DNA from 3 places in the Halomonas sp. N3-2A genome. Region 3 is predicted to be linked to each of the others. Evidence: predicted binding sites of a transcription regulator. Region 3 holds the regulator's gene; each other region holds the start of a gene.
The links. Region 3 encodes PhoB, which activates phosphate uptake and scavenging genes when phosphate is short. Its sites were predicted from a motif close to TGTCATANNNNTGTCANA; they were not measured.
Positions count from the first base shown of each region.

Region 1: a site for PhoB is predicted at 2,695-2,712, ahead of CEK60_RS13005 (DUF6482 family protein). Genes of this name have one in related genera too.
Region 2: a site for PhoB is predicted at 2,472-2,489, ahead of phnC (phosphonate ABC transporter ATP-binding protein). Genes of this name have one in related genera too.

Region 1 is NZ_CP022286.1:2,774,538-2,779,172, forward strand. It holds gene hemH (ferrochelatase) at 1-220, opposite strand, end outside; gene CEK60_RS12995 (cryptochrome/photolyase family protein) at 333-1,913, shown strand; gene CEK60_RS13000 (thiol-disulfide oxidoreductase DCC family protein) at 1,910-2,308, shown strand; gene CEK60_RS13005 (DUF6482 family protein) at 2,341-2,643, opposite strand; gene CEK60_RS13010 (hypothetical protein) at 2,784-3,077, opposite strand; gene dnaB (replicative DNA helicase) at 3,144-4,532, opposite strand.
Region 2 is NZ_CP022286.1:2,658,414-2,663,048, forward strand. It holds gene CEK60_RS12465 (aldehyde dehydrogenase family protein) at 1-676, opposite strand, end outside; gene CEK60_RS22890 (LysR family transcriptional regulator) at 983-1,228, shown strand; gene CEK60_RS22895 (LysR substrate-binding domain-containing protein) at 1,194-1,688, shown strand; gene CEK60_RS22900 (hypothetical protein) at 1,695-1,919, opposite strand; gene CEK60_RS12475 (helix-turn-helix domain-containing protein) at 2,143-2,313, opposite strand; gene phnC (phosphonate ABC transporter ATP-binding protein) at 2,669-3,535, shown strand; gene phnD (phosphonate ABC transporter substrate-binding protein) at 3,608-4,630, shown strand.
Region 3 is NZ_CP022286.1:3,917,387-3,922,021, forward strand. It holds gene CEK60_RS18285 (chorismate--pyruvate lyase family protein) at 79-657, shown strand; gene ubiA (4-hydroxybenzoate octaprenyltransferase) at 692-1,582, shown strand; gene phoB (phosphate regulon transcriptional regulator PhoB) at 1,704-2,393, shown strand; gene phoR (phosphate regulon sensor histidine kinase PhoR) at 2,396-3,712, shown strand; gene CEK60_RS18305 (hypothetical protein) at 4,013-4,315, shown strand.

The DNA.
Region 1 (4,635 bases), 1.1 Mb from region 3:
GTAAAAGCGGCTGCCACTTCCAATTAGCGTAATCAACAACACGCTTATCGGACAAAAACTCGCTAAGGTAGCGCCGCATAGACCAATAGTCGGTTGCGTCCGGGGTGCCCAAGTTAGCCAACACCACGCCGACTTTTGCAGGGGGAACGGCAGGATGGTCACTTGGCGCATGGACCAAGCGCCCTTCGCCCGGCTGATCTTTTACAACGCTATCGACCATGTCGCTAACTCCTCAGATGTTTTAAACAGTTGGCAAAATCTTAACACTTTTCGGCAAAGCTGCGGCATAAAGTTATACTATCAACATTATTTGTATAACTATAGGCAAACTCATGTCGAAGCCTTTACTATTAGTCCTTGGTGATCAGCTTTCGCTTTCATTGGCAACCCTGCGCAATGCGCCAACTGACGCAGTCATCGCTCTTTGCGAGGTCGCCGAAGAAGCGCGCTATGTGCCTCACCATATACATAAAATCGGCTTATTCATGGCCGCCATGCGGCACTTTGCTCAGGCGCTGCGCGATAAAGGCTACAACGTTCACTACAGCCGTATTGATGATGCTGACAATACCCAGTCACTCATCACGGAAGCTGAACGTATTGCCATTCAGTACGGTTGCCATGAAGTGCGTGTAGCAAGACCTGGTGAATGGCGACTTTGGAATGCTATGCAGCAGCGCCAAGCAGCCACCCTACCCTGGAAAGTGATCGAAGATGATCGCTTTTTCAGCTCACCTGATGACTTTGCCAACTGGGCTAAAGGACGTAAACAGCTTCGTCTGGAGTATTTCTATCGGGAGCAGCGCAAACGAACTGGGCTACTAATGGAGGGCGATACACCTGCCGGAGGAAAATGGAACTTTGATCACGACAACCGTGAGCCGATTCAAGCAACGCTCAGCTTCCCATCGCCTCCCACCCATCGCCAAGATGCGCTGACCCAGGAAGCGCTCAATGATGCCAAGCAGCATTTTAGCGAACACATGGGATCCCTGGATAACTTCAACCTTCCCGTCACCCGCCGACAGGCGCTGGTGGATTTAAACCACTTCCTTGACCATGGGTTGGCCGACTTTGGGCGCTACCAAGATGCGATTAGCGATAAAGAGCCGTTCCTTTTTCACTCCAGACTGTCGGCGGCGCTCAATATCGGCCTGCTAACACCTCACGAAGTCTGTGAAGCCGCTGAGCAGCGCTATCTAACAGGTCATGCGCCTATCAATGCAGTTGAAGGATTCATTCGTCAAATACTCGGTTGGCGAGAGTATGTTCGAGGGCTTTATTGGACACAAATGCCAGCTTATAAGCATGAGAACCGGCTTGGGTTTAAACGTGAATTACCGGCATTTTACTGGGATGGCAATACCGATATGCGCTGCTTACAGCGCGCTATCCAAATGACTATCGACAACAGTTACGCCCACCATATTCAGCGCTTGATGGTAACCGGCAACTTTGCCCTGCTATGTGGTGTTAAGCCTGAAGCGCTGTGTGACTGGTATCTAGCGGTGTATACCGATGCCTGCGAATGGGTAGAGCTGCCCAACACCTTAGGCATGGTACTGCACGCTGACGGCGGTTTAATGGGCTCCAAACCTTACTGCGCTTCAGGCAAATATATCGACAAAATGTCTGACCACTGCCAGCACTGCCGCTACTCTCCAAAACAGGTAACAGGTCCAAAGGCGTGTCCGTTTAACAGCCTTTACTGGCATTTTCTGGAAACCAACGCTGAACAGCTGAACCGCAATCCGCGTATGAAGCTGATCTATGGCTCACTCTCTCGCATGACAGATGAAAAGCGTGACGCGATGCGTCAACAGGCTGAACAGTTTCTTGCCTCGCTACCCACCAGTCCAGGCTACGGCCAGACCTGCCACACACAAGGCTATCTATCAAAGGATACCCAATGAGTCGTTTCTCTACGCTGCACGCAACGTCACCTGTCACGCTATATCATGATGGCCACTGCCCTTTCTGCCGCGTGGAAGTCGCTTGGCTTGCAAAGCATCGCCATCAAGAACGTGTCGCACTCGTGGATATTCAGCGTCGTGATTTCAATGCAGCCGATATAGGGCGCAGATTTGACGATATGATGGGGCTACTGCATGTCAAAGATAGCCAAGGAAATTGGTATATCGGGATGGATGCCAGCCGGGCCCTCTATGCGGTACTGGGCTACCGGTGGCTAGTATGGCTTTCTTGCTTACCAGGCCTGCGAGGAGTAATGGATGCAGGCTATCGTTTTTTTGCCCGTCGCCGTGTTCGGCTAGGGCGGTGGTGGGAGAAGCGTCACGCAAACAAGTGAGGACGCCATAGGATGTTGCAATGTTTGTAGTGTTAAAACACTAGCGGCATACGTGATGTTAACGGCGAACTGTAATGAGCATCGCGTCCAATCACTTCATCCTGGGGCACATGCTGCACTAAGTAAGCACGGTGAATCCCAGCACGCTTTAGCTCAAGATAAACATCATCTAGCGAGCGAAACAGCATTGGCTTACCGCGCTGGGTCAACATATGCCGCTCGCCCTCTACATCTTCAAGCTCTAGTTGATAAAAGCGGCTGCCCGAATGCGTGATAACGCGTATTTCAAAATTATCGTGACCCGCAACAAATTGCTTCAGTTCTTTAAGTTCCATGGTTCCCTCCTGTGATTGTTCATCATCATGGGGCACAGCATGACGACACCCCATGACAATTTTATTACCTTGGCACTAACTGCCTATGACGGCAACATCACAAAAGAGTTCCTGACCAAAACGTCAACTTATTCGTCGAATTATTGATACTCAGAGGGGTCGATTGCTTTACCTAACGAATTGCGATCTATCCAGTTACCGCCTTTAGTTTCCTTGTAACGGAAAACCACTTTATCGCCTACCGTTACCGGCAGTTCTGAATCTTCAGTTTGGTAGCTATATTTTTCCCCTTCAACTACCAGGAAGTAACGGTAGAGGTCAGGCATTCCCAACCACTCTTTAAATGGCCCTTCTCGCTCTAGTGACTGCAGTTCCCCACGGCCTTCCAGCTTAGGAAGACGCTTACGGTTACCACGTCTAAAACCACCTGCCATTTGCTACTCCTGTCTATCTGCTTGGTCGGGGAGGAGCATTATACGTTCTCCCCCCTAACGCTCAAGTTAATCGCCGAACGCTTCGCCATAGCTATCGGGCGCAAGGTCTTCGAAGCGTGTGTATTTACCAATAAAGGCCATATGTACCGTACCGATAGGCCCGTTACGCTGTTTACCTATAATCAGCTCGGCAATCCCTTGGTTGTCAGGATTGTCAGGGTTATACACCTCATCTCGGTAAACAAACGCAATGACGTCAGCATCCTGCTCAATCGCGCCGGATTCCCGCAGATCCGACATGACAGGACGCTTATTGGGGCGCTGCTCCAACGAACGGTTAAGCTGTGAAAGAGCTACAACAGGGCATTGAAACTCTTTTGCTAGCCCTTTCAGCGAGCGGGAAATCTCCGATATCTCACCGGTACGGTTTTCAGAAAAGCCGGGGATCTGCATTAACTGCAGATAGTCAATCATGATCAGCGCCATATTGCCGTGCTCCCGCACCACTCTACGCAGGCGTGAGCGCATTTCATTAGGCGAAAGCGCCGCAGTATCATCGATAAATAGCTGCTTGTCTTTGAGCAGGTTGACCGCTGATGTCAGCCGCGGCCAATCTTCATCTTCCAACTGCCCCGAACGCACACGGGTTTGATCAATCCGACCCAACGAAGAGAGCATACGCAGCATCAGAGATTCTGCAGGCATCTCCATGGAGAACACCATCACCGGCTTATCGCTAGCAATAACCGCATGCTCTACGAGATTCATGGCAAACGTGGTTTTACCCATTGACGGGCGGCCCGCGATAATCACCAAATCTGAGGGCTGTAAGCCTGAGGTCATTTCATCGAGGTCACGAAACCCCGAGGAGAGCCCTGTCATTTCACCCTTTAGATTGAACAGCTCATCAATACGATCAACGGCTTTGGTTAGCAGTTCACTCATACCGATAGGACCGCCCGTTTTCGGCCGCTCTTCGGCAATCTGAAAGACTAATCGCTCCGCTTCATTCAGCAGCTCGTCAGCAGGCCGCCCCTGGGGCGAAAACGCTCCGTCAGCAATTTGATTGGCCGCACGGATTAATTTACGCAGCGTTGCTCGCTCGCGAACGATATCCGCATAAGCACGAATATTACTGGCAGAAGGCGTATTGCGAGCCAGCTCAGCCAAGAATGCCAAGCCGCCCACCGTATCCAACTGATCACGCGCTTCTAATGCCTCTGACAGCGTTATAACGTCCAGCGGCTGCCCGGATTCGGCCAAATGAATCATCACATTGAATACCAAGCGATGCTCATAGCGGTAAAAATCATCCGCCACCAACCGTTCCGAGACATTGTCCCAGGCCTGATTATCCAACATTAGCCCACCTAGCACCGACTGCTCCGCCTCAAGAGAGTGCGGCGGCAGCTTTATCGCTGCCGTTTCCTGATCAGCAGAAGGCTGGTCCTGCATAGTGAGCTCCTTAATCATAAAGCGTAGCCAATTACGATGACTATCTTAGCGGGACAATCTCAAACCCACCATAAGCGACCTATCTACGCCAAGCGACGTTCAA
Region 2 (4,635 bases), 1.3 Mb from region 3:
AGTTCACCGTGTTAGTCTGGCGACGCATATAGCTCTTCCAAACGTCGGAGCCGGATTCGCGTCCGCCGCCAGTCTCCTTCTCTCCGCCGAAAGCGCCACCGATTTCAGCGCCGCTGGGGCCGATATTGACGTTGGCGATACCGCAGTCGCTGCCGTCAACCGAGACGAAGGCCTCGGCCTCGCTGAAATTACGGTAGCTAATCACGTAGAGAATCGGGTCAAAGGTCTCATGCTTTACCAGCTCGTCCTGCTGTTCGACCTCGACGATGGCTGGCGCCACGTAGTAGCCCTTGGGGTACTCGTCAGCCAGTCGACGTTCGCCGCCAAACACTCTGGCGCCCCACTCACGCGCCTTGCCGAGCACCGATTGCATTTGCTCAAACGCCTGAGCATCGATCAGCGGGCCGACCAGACTGCCCCCCATCGGGTCGCCGATGGTCACACCGGCATAGGCCCTCTTGACCCGCTCGACAACCTCGCCGCGACACGATGCTGGCACCTGTCGCCACTGAATGAATGCCGCTTCCGCATAGGCGATGCAGGCGTCCATCGCGTCGGCCCCCGGCATGCTCACGCGACCAATCTCGGCACCATCGGTGGGGCTAATCACCGGGTAATCACCTTGAAGACACTGCTCTACACGTACTCCCAGGCGCTGCATGATGGCGTCGTTCATTCTTTCTCCGACTGGTCGCGATATTAAGTGGGTACACACTCAGTATCATCAGGGTTGTGAAAAATGCTCAAGCGACGAATATTCGGGAGTTCATTCTATTTTTTCTTCATCTACCAGGATCTGCGTAGTATCAGTGCTGAAGCCACACCACGACTTCCTCAATGCTAAAGTCGTGCTTGCTTTAGCCAGCGATATTTGAGCAACATCTTAAGGGTGTGCTTGGTCACTAAAGCGATATTTAGTCAGATCAACATTCCAATAATTCATGTTTTATGAGTCGTGTCTATCTTCCCACCCCTGACCGCGATGCAGTGCTTTGAGGCGTCTGCCCGGCACCTAAGCTTCACCCGCGCGGGGGATGAGCTGAACCTGACTCAAAGCGCCGTCAGCAAGCAGGTAGCCCAGATGGAGTTAGTGCTTCCCTCCCCTGTTCCGCCGTGTGCGCAAGCGCCTGCAGATCACTTCTTAGGGCTCACTCTATCTAACCGAAGTGCGCAAGATACTCGCCCAGGTGGAGATGTCGACTCGCTACATGCAGTCCTACGGGGGTGAGAATGAGGTTCTTAACGTCACTACCCTGGCGACTTTTGGAGCCCGCTGGCTGATTCCCAGGCTCAACGGCTTTCGCTTTCGCCATCCCAACGTCTACCTAAACATCAGCAACCGAGTGGAGCCTTTCGATCTCGAAGAAGAGCACATCGACGTAGCCTTCTTCTTCGGCCACGGTGCATGGCCTAAAGCGGAGTGCATCAAGCTGATTGATGAAGAAATAGTGCCGATTTGCGCGCCAGCCATACTGCCACCCGGCGGTGTCGACGCTCCACTGTCATTGACTCGATTGGTATTAATGCAGAGCGCGACCCGGCCTGAAGCTTGGCATGACTGGTTCCAAGCTCAGGGGTGCTATACAGAGCACAGCTATCACGGGCCGCGGTTCGACACCTTCTATATGGCTCTGCGCGCAGCGCGGTCAGGCTGCGGCATTGCACTGGTGCCGAGCTTCCTGGCCTAGGAGGAACTAGCGGCTGGCCATCTGGTGATACCCTGGCCCTTCGCTCTGACGAGCCGAAATGCCTATTACTTGGCATATCCTGAGCACAAGGGGGAGATGGCCAAGCTCAAGGGGTTCATCAACTGGCTCCTTGAGCACCGCGATGTTGCGCCACCAGCGATACCATGCGGTGCGGCGTAGCCGAGCAACTGGAAGACGAAGTGACTCACCTCGTCGATGCATGTAGCTCAAGAAGGGCCAGTCTCGTTACTGCCATGCTCAGGCTATCGAACCTGGTGAAGCCACTTTCAACAGATAGCCTGAAGAGCCATCATGGCTCAGCATCACATTGGTCACCTGACATTGCCGATGGCGTCGATGCCCACAAAGATCTACATGTGACCACTGTCGTGGATACATATGATCGGATGCTTGATACCGCTAGCTTTCCGCCCTCCCTCTCTTCGTGCTTTTTCTATCTTCCCTGATCGTCGCCAAACTTGAACAAATCCCCTACCCCACAGCTGAATAATTTGCATAGCTTATCCAGCGCATCCAACTCAACACGCTGAGCTGTTTCTTTATAAAGCAACGTGATGGCGTTGCAGTTCAACCCCGTTTCACGCGCCACACCAACGATCTTCATTTTGTGCTCGCCCACCCAAGCGTGCGGGATGACCACGATCCATCAAAAATCACTCTGGATAGCTTGCTGTCATTCCAAATGGTAAAGAATCGCTTTCAAATATTTTTGCTATATGAAATATCACATACACCCCCTTCTCATTAGCGCACCGAAAACAAGATGACACCCCGGTGACATAAGAGTGGCAAAAATATGTCAGTTAATTTCAAATTATTGATAAATATATAATTTAAATATTTTCCATTACGAAAACCTAGTCACGAATCGTTAAAAATATCATCAAACTGACATTGTCTAGACAACTGGTGTTCATCTGACTCGACCAGAATGTTGTTATTCCAAACGGGGGAGCAACATGTCTACTTCTATTATTCACGCTAAAGGCTTAAATAAGACGTTTGGGCACCGCCAGGTGCTTGATGACGTAAGCTTTTGCGTCGCACCTGGTGAAATGGTCGCGCTGATTGGACCGTCAGGCTCCGGTAAGTCCACACTGCTGCGCCACCTCGTCGGCCTAACCTGCGGAAATCGAAAAAATGGCGGTCACGTGTCTCTTATGGGGCGTGACGTACAGATGAACGGTCGTCTACACCGCGCAGTTCGCATTGAGCGTTGTCGAACTGGCTACATTTTTCAGCAATTCAACCTAGTAGGGCGTCTTAGCGTGCTAACCAACGTATTGGTCGGGCGGCTGGGTCGTATGTCCAAGTTACGCGCTCTCTTTGGCCGTTTCACCGATCAGGAACGTGAGCATGCACGAGCTTGCTTGGCTCGGGTGGGGCTTGAGGAACTGATGGATCAGCGCGCTAACACCCTTTCTGGTGGGCAAATGCAACGTGTGGCAATTGCCAGGGTACTGATGCAAGACGCCGAATTAATTCTGGCTGATGAACCAATTGCTTCACTGGACCCGCGCAGCGCTCGCGAGGTTATGGAAATCCTCAGTCGTATTCACGCCGAAGACGGCCGCACCGTGGTCGTCACCCTGCATCAAGTCGATGTTGCTCGCCGCTATTGTCAGCGTGCCGTCGCCCTTAAGGATGGCCGTTTGTACTTCGATGGCCCTATTAGTGAACTCACTGACGCGCGCCTGCAGGCACTTTACGAAAATGCTGATCTTGATGAGCTACGCACAAGCGAGCTGTCAAGCGACCAAGCATCCCCTGAAAACCGCCAAACTATTTCCGCGCATCACGCAGTAGCAACGCCAATGCCTAGCTAACAGCAGAACGGACCGCTCTTCCACCGATACGCCACTCACAATCGAACACACTATTATCCCGGAGACACACTCATGACGTTTACTTCTTATCGCCGTCTACTTCTACCGCTGGTTGCGGGGATTAGCTTTGCTGCAAGCACTCAGCTGTTGGCCGCCGATACACTTAAGTTCGGCATTATTTCCACTGAATCCAGCCAGAACCAGCGGCCAATGTGGCAACCGTTCCTTGATGATATGTCGGAGGAGCTAGGCATGGAGGTTGAGCCCTTCTTTGCCACTGATTATGCCGCAGTGATTCAGGCGATGCGTTTTGACCAGATCGACTTAGCTTGGTACGGCAACAAATCGGCCATAGAAGCCGTGGATCGTGCAGGTGGCGAGGTTTTCGCTCAGACAATCCCTGCGAATGGCCAACCGGGATACTGGAGTTTGATGATTGTGCATCAGGACAGCGATCTGCACAGCGTCGAAGACGTCTTGGAGAACTCCGGTGACCTCGTGTTTGGTAACGGTGATCCAAATTCAACGTCTGGGTATTTGGTGCCAGGTTACTATGTGTTTGCCCAAAACGACGTCGATGTTGCTACTGCTTTTAAGCGCACTCTGAACTCCAGCCACGAAACCAACGCTTTATCGGTGGCCAATCGCCAAGTTGATGTTGCCACCTTTAATACCGAGAGCATGGAGCGTCTTGAAATCAGCGCACCTGAGAAAGCTGAGCAGCTTCGCGTGGTTTGGACGTCCCCGCTGATTCCATCTGACCCGCTAGTATGGCGCACCAACCTGTCCGAAGAGACCAAGGATGGACTGCGTGAATTCTTCTTCAATTACGGCGATAGCGACGAAGAACAGGCAATTTTAGAGCCACTGCAATGGAGCCACTTTAAGGCTTCTAACAACGATGGTCTGCTGCCGATTCGCCAGCTTGAGCTATTCAAGCAACGTGCTGATGTGGCCAACAACGAGAGCCTATCAGACGCTGATCGTGAGCAGCAGCTAGCTGAATTAGATGCTCAGCTTGAGGCACTTAACCAACGCCTTCAGGACCTGCAAGGTGCTGAAGCAAACGCCGACACTGTTGCTACCACTGATTAATTTTC
Region 3 (4,635 bases):
AAAAGTCGGCGGAACAAAAGCCTGTGAGGTCACCATGTTACACTAGCTTTCTGTGTATTGACCGCCTTGGAGACTTTGGTGATCGCCCCTACTGTTCGGCAAGCTTCCCTTCCTCATCGACTATTTCCTCACTGGCTCCCTGTTGCTGCGGCTCGTCCTGCAATGAGCGCTGCGTGGTGGCAGTGGGTGGCATCGACGGACTCCTTAACGACGCGGTTAACCGTCGCAGGCGGCACAAACGCGTTTCGGGTGCAATTGTTACGTCAAACGATTGGCTTACCTCTACGGGATGAAGCGCTAGCGCTGGGAATTGAACCGCGCCGCTATGCATGGCTGAGAGAAGTCGCGTTGTGTGTCGGCGATAAGCCCTGGGTAGTCGCACGCTCGGTAGCGCCACTTAGTCAATTACAAGGTAAGGGGTTAGAAGGGCTTGGCGAGCGTTCATTAGGCAGTTGGCTGTTTCAACAACCTGACTTAGTGCGCGGGCCACTCTACGCCACTCGCCATCAGCCACGCTTTGTCGCGGAACACTCTGCGTCGCTTTTAGACAGCGTATGGGGGCGGCGCTCAGTGTTTCAGCACGGTGGGCTGTCGCTGTTAGTGCAGGAATACTTTTTATCGACCATGGCAGATGATCTTGCCCTGTCTTCGCGCTAGGCTATCACCAGCGTTTTCTTTTTGAGAGGTAAGCATGGACCGTTCTCTGTTGAGGCCAACGGGATGGGCTCGGGTGGCTGATTTTTTACATTTAACGCGATTGGATCGCCCGATTGGTACTTGGCTATTGATGTGGCCCACCTTATGGGCATTGTGGATAGCAGCAGAGGGTGTGCCTGGACGGAATGTTCTGCTGATCTTTATTGCTGGCGTTTATGTGATGCGCGCCGCGGGCTGTGTGGTTAATGATTACGCTGATCGTCATTTCGATGGCCATGTAAAGCGCACTAAACATCGTCCGCTAGCCACTGGTCGTATCAGTGAAACCGAGGCGCAGCTGCTGTTTATCGCGCTGGTAGCCACTGCTTTCATTTTAGTGCTATTGACCAATTGGTTTACGGTGCTGTTGTCGATAGGTGGTGTTGTATTAGCGTTCATTTACCCGTTTATGAAGCGCTACACCCATTTACCTCAGGTGGTGTTAGGGGCTGCGTTCTCTTGGGCGATTCCCATGGCATTCGGTGCGGTATTGGGTCATGTACCGTTTGAAGCATGGCTACTGTTTAGCGCTAACGTGCTGTGGACCGTTGCCTACGATACTCAATACGCCATGGTCGACCGCGACGATGACCTAAAAATTGGCATCAAATCTACCGCGGTGCTGTTTGGTAGCGCTGATCGTCTGATCATTGGTGTGTTGCAAGTGGCGGCACTTGGACTACTTGCCTGGGTAGGATGGCGCGTTGGTTTAGGTGGCTTTTTCTGGCTTGGATTAGCCGCTATGGCCGCTACGTTTGTCCATCAACAACGCTTAATCGCTGGCCGTGAGCGCGACCGCTGCTTCCAGGCATTTCTTAATAATCATTGGTCAGGCTTGTTAATTTTTGCAGGTATTGCACTAAGTTGGTGGCCAATAACTGGCTAAATATCCTCTATGTCATAAAATTGTCATCGAGTCATGGTGTTATCGTCACTGACATGTCTTTGAACTGTTTTTTTAAACTATTTTTTAAATTAGTTTTCATTGAACACCGTGAGGCCCTGGAATGACCGCCAAGACCGTTTTGATTGTCGATGATGAGGCGCCTATTCGCGAGATGATCGCAGTGGCGCTGGAAATGGCTGACTATCGCGTGCTTGAAGCGGATAACGCCCAGGATGCCCACGCGATGATGGTTGACCACCAGCCAGATCTGCTTTTGCTGGATTGGATGATGCCGGGCACCAGTGGTATTGAGCTTGCAAGGCGCTTAAAGCGTGAAGAAGCCACTGCCGAGGTGCCTATCATTATGCTGACCGCTAAAGGCGAAGAAGATAATAAGATTCAAGGGCTTGAGGCTGGGGCGGATGACTATATCACCAAGCCTTTCTCTCCCCGCGAACTGGTGGCGCGCTTAAAAGCAGTATTGCGACGTACTACCCCCCGTGGTGTCGAAGATCCTATTGAAATTAATGGCTTGCTATTAGACCCAGTGAGCCACCGTGTGAGTGCTTACGGTAAGGCGTTAGAAATGGGGCCGACGGAGTACCGTCTGCTGCAGTTTTTCATGACGCACCAAGAGCGCGCCTATACACGTAGCCAACTGCTCGATCAAGTGTGGGGCGGTAACGTATACGTTGAAGAGCGGACGGTAGATGTTCACATCCGACGTCTACGTAAGGCCCTAGGAGAAGCTCACCAGAGTCTCATTCAAACGGTGAGAGGCACTGGGTACCGTTTTTCCGCGCGGGTGTAACGGTGCGCCTGTGGAGCCGAGAACTATGGCGAATTGCGTGGCTGGCCGCTTTGGGCGCTTGTCTGGGGTGGTTGCTGGGTATGCCAGGTCTTGGCGTTGCTGCAGGTCTTGCCGTTTGTCTGGTGTATCAACTGCGCCAACTGCGTGCGCTCTTTAAGTGGTTAACGCTTCACCCTCATGATGAACCCCCTGCTGCGAGCGGCATGTGGGGCGAGCTTTTTGATCGCTTGTATCGCTACCAAAAGAGCCAACGGATTACTCAGAATCGCTTACGTGCCACCCTTGCACGTATTCAGGAATCATCCGAAGCGATGCGTGACAGTGTCGTTATGCTAGATCGGCATGGTGACCTGGAGTGGTGGAACAGTGCCGCGACGGAAATGCTGGGCTTGCAAACCGCCCACGACCGTGGCCAGCACATTACCAATCTGCTTCGTGACCCGCGATTTATCAGCTACTTTAATGCACGTAAATACGGTGAGCCGCTGACCTTAACGTCGCCCATCGATGAACGGCATATCCTTCAATATCAAATTACTCTCTATGGTGATGATGAGCGCTTGGTAATGGCGCGAGATATTACCCGCTTGCATCGTTTAGAGCAGATGCGGCGTGACTTTGTCGCCAATGTTTCCCATGAACTACGCACACCGCTAACGGTACTGACGGGTTATTTAGAAACCTACAGCGACTTGAAAGAGCAACTTCCACCACGTTTGGGCCGAGGTATTGCTCAGATGGAAGAGCAGACGAAGCGTATGCAAAACTTAGTCAATGATCTGCTACTGCTCTCTCGGTTAGAAATTGATCAAGGTGGCGAGGATCATCATGCGTTGGCGTTAGGGCCAATGCTCGACACCATTCGCTGCGATGCGCTAGCGCTCTCTAACCAACAGCACAGTGTTCAAGTCGCGCTTGAGAGCGATGCCCGTCTGATCGGCAGCGAGCAGGAACTGCATAGCGCTATTTCAAACCTAGTGTTTAACGCTGTGCGGTATACGCCAGAGGGCAGTCAGATAACACTTCGCTGGAAAACCCTGCCGAATGGCAGTGCTTGTATTGAAGTTGACGACGATGGTGAGGGAATTGACCCTGTGCATATTCCACGCTTAACCGAGCGTTTCTATCGCGTTGATAAAGGGCGTAGTACTGCAACGGGTGGTACCGGGCTTGGTCTGGCGATTGTAAAGCATGTGCTACTAAGACATGACGCATTGTTACAAATTGAATCTCGCCCTGGCGAAGGAGCCCTCTTTCGCTGTGTTTTTCCGTCATCACGTGTTGTCAAAAGCGAGCCCGCCTCGCGCAATGCTGTTTAAGTACAAGTGATGTATAGGTGTGTCATGCTTGTCATACAAGTATGGCCACATAATACTCATGTGCCATTTCTAACCACTTTCCCTGCTTGATCTGCAAACGCTTTAAGCGCTCTTCCTATTATCTTTCATTTGATAAATTATTGTTTTATTTGGTTTTTTATATCATTTTTGATTTTTTGGCACATCGTCTGCACGTGTCTTGGTACTTGGTAAGAGAGAAAACCATAGGAATTGGTAAGCCGAAAGGCCGTCTTTCTTACTATTTAAGCAGTACCTGAACAGCGATCTAGGAGACGGAACATGATGTCCAAGGAACTACTCAAGAAAGCTGGTATTTTAAGTGTAGCGTTCGGTTTAGTTGCTAGCCCTGCAGCATTCGCTCAAGAGCCAGCAGACCCCGCGAACAATATTTCCCCTGATGAGCAGCCTGTTGAGACTCAATCCGAAAGTACAACAGATTCAAGTAATTATGATAGCCAAGAGTTGACTCATGACGAAGGCGATAACGCCAGCGACATGGAACCTAGTTCAACGAGCCAGGACGATTCAGAGTCTGGCTATGACAGCACAGATGAGTTGCCTGAAGAAAATAGCGGAATGTAACATTAACTTTGGTTACTTATCTTTTCAAAAGGTACTATAACTCTTACGCTTACGGATGAGCTATTCAGAGGCATGGATGTCAAATTGCATGGATGCTCCTAGATTCAAGGATTGAATCTTTCGACGGTCAACACGCTAGTCAGGGTTAATTCCAAGGTTGGAGCCCCTCAAACGGATAGGAAGCTAGTGTTACGTATCGCGATACTAAGAGTGCTCAAGACCCCACTTCGGTGGGGTCTAATTTTTTGTGTATAGTATAATCATTGTTACGTTGCCCACTGTTTCTTGGTGTTAAAAATGCAATTATTCAGATGACACGT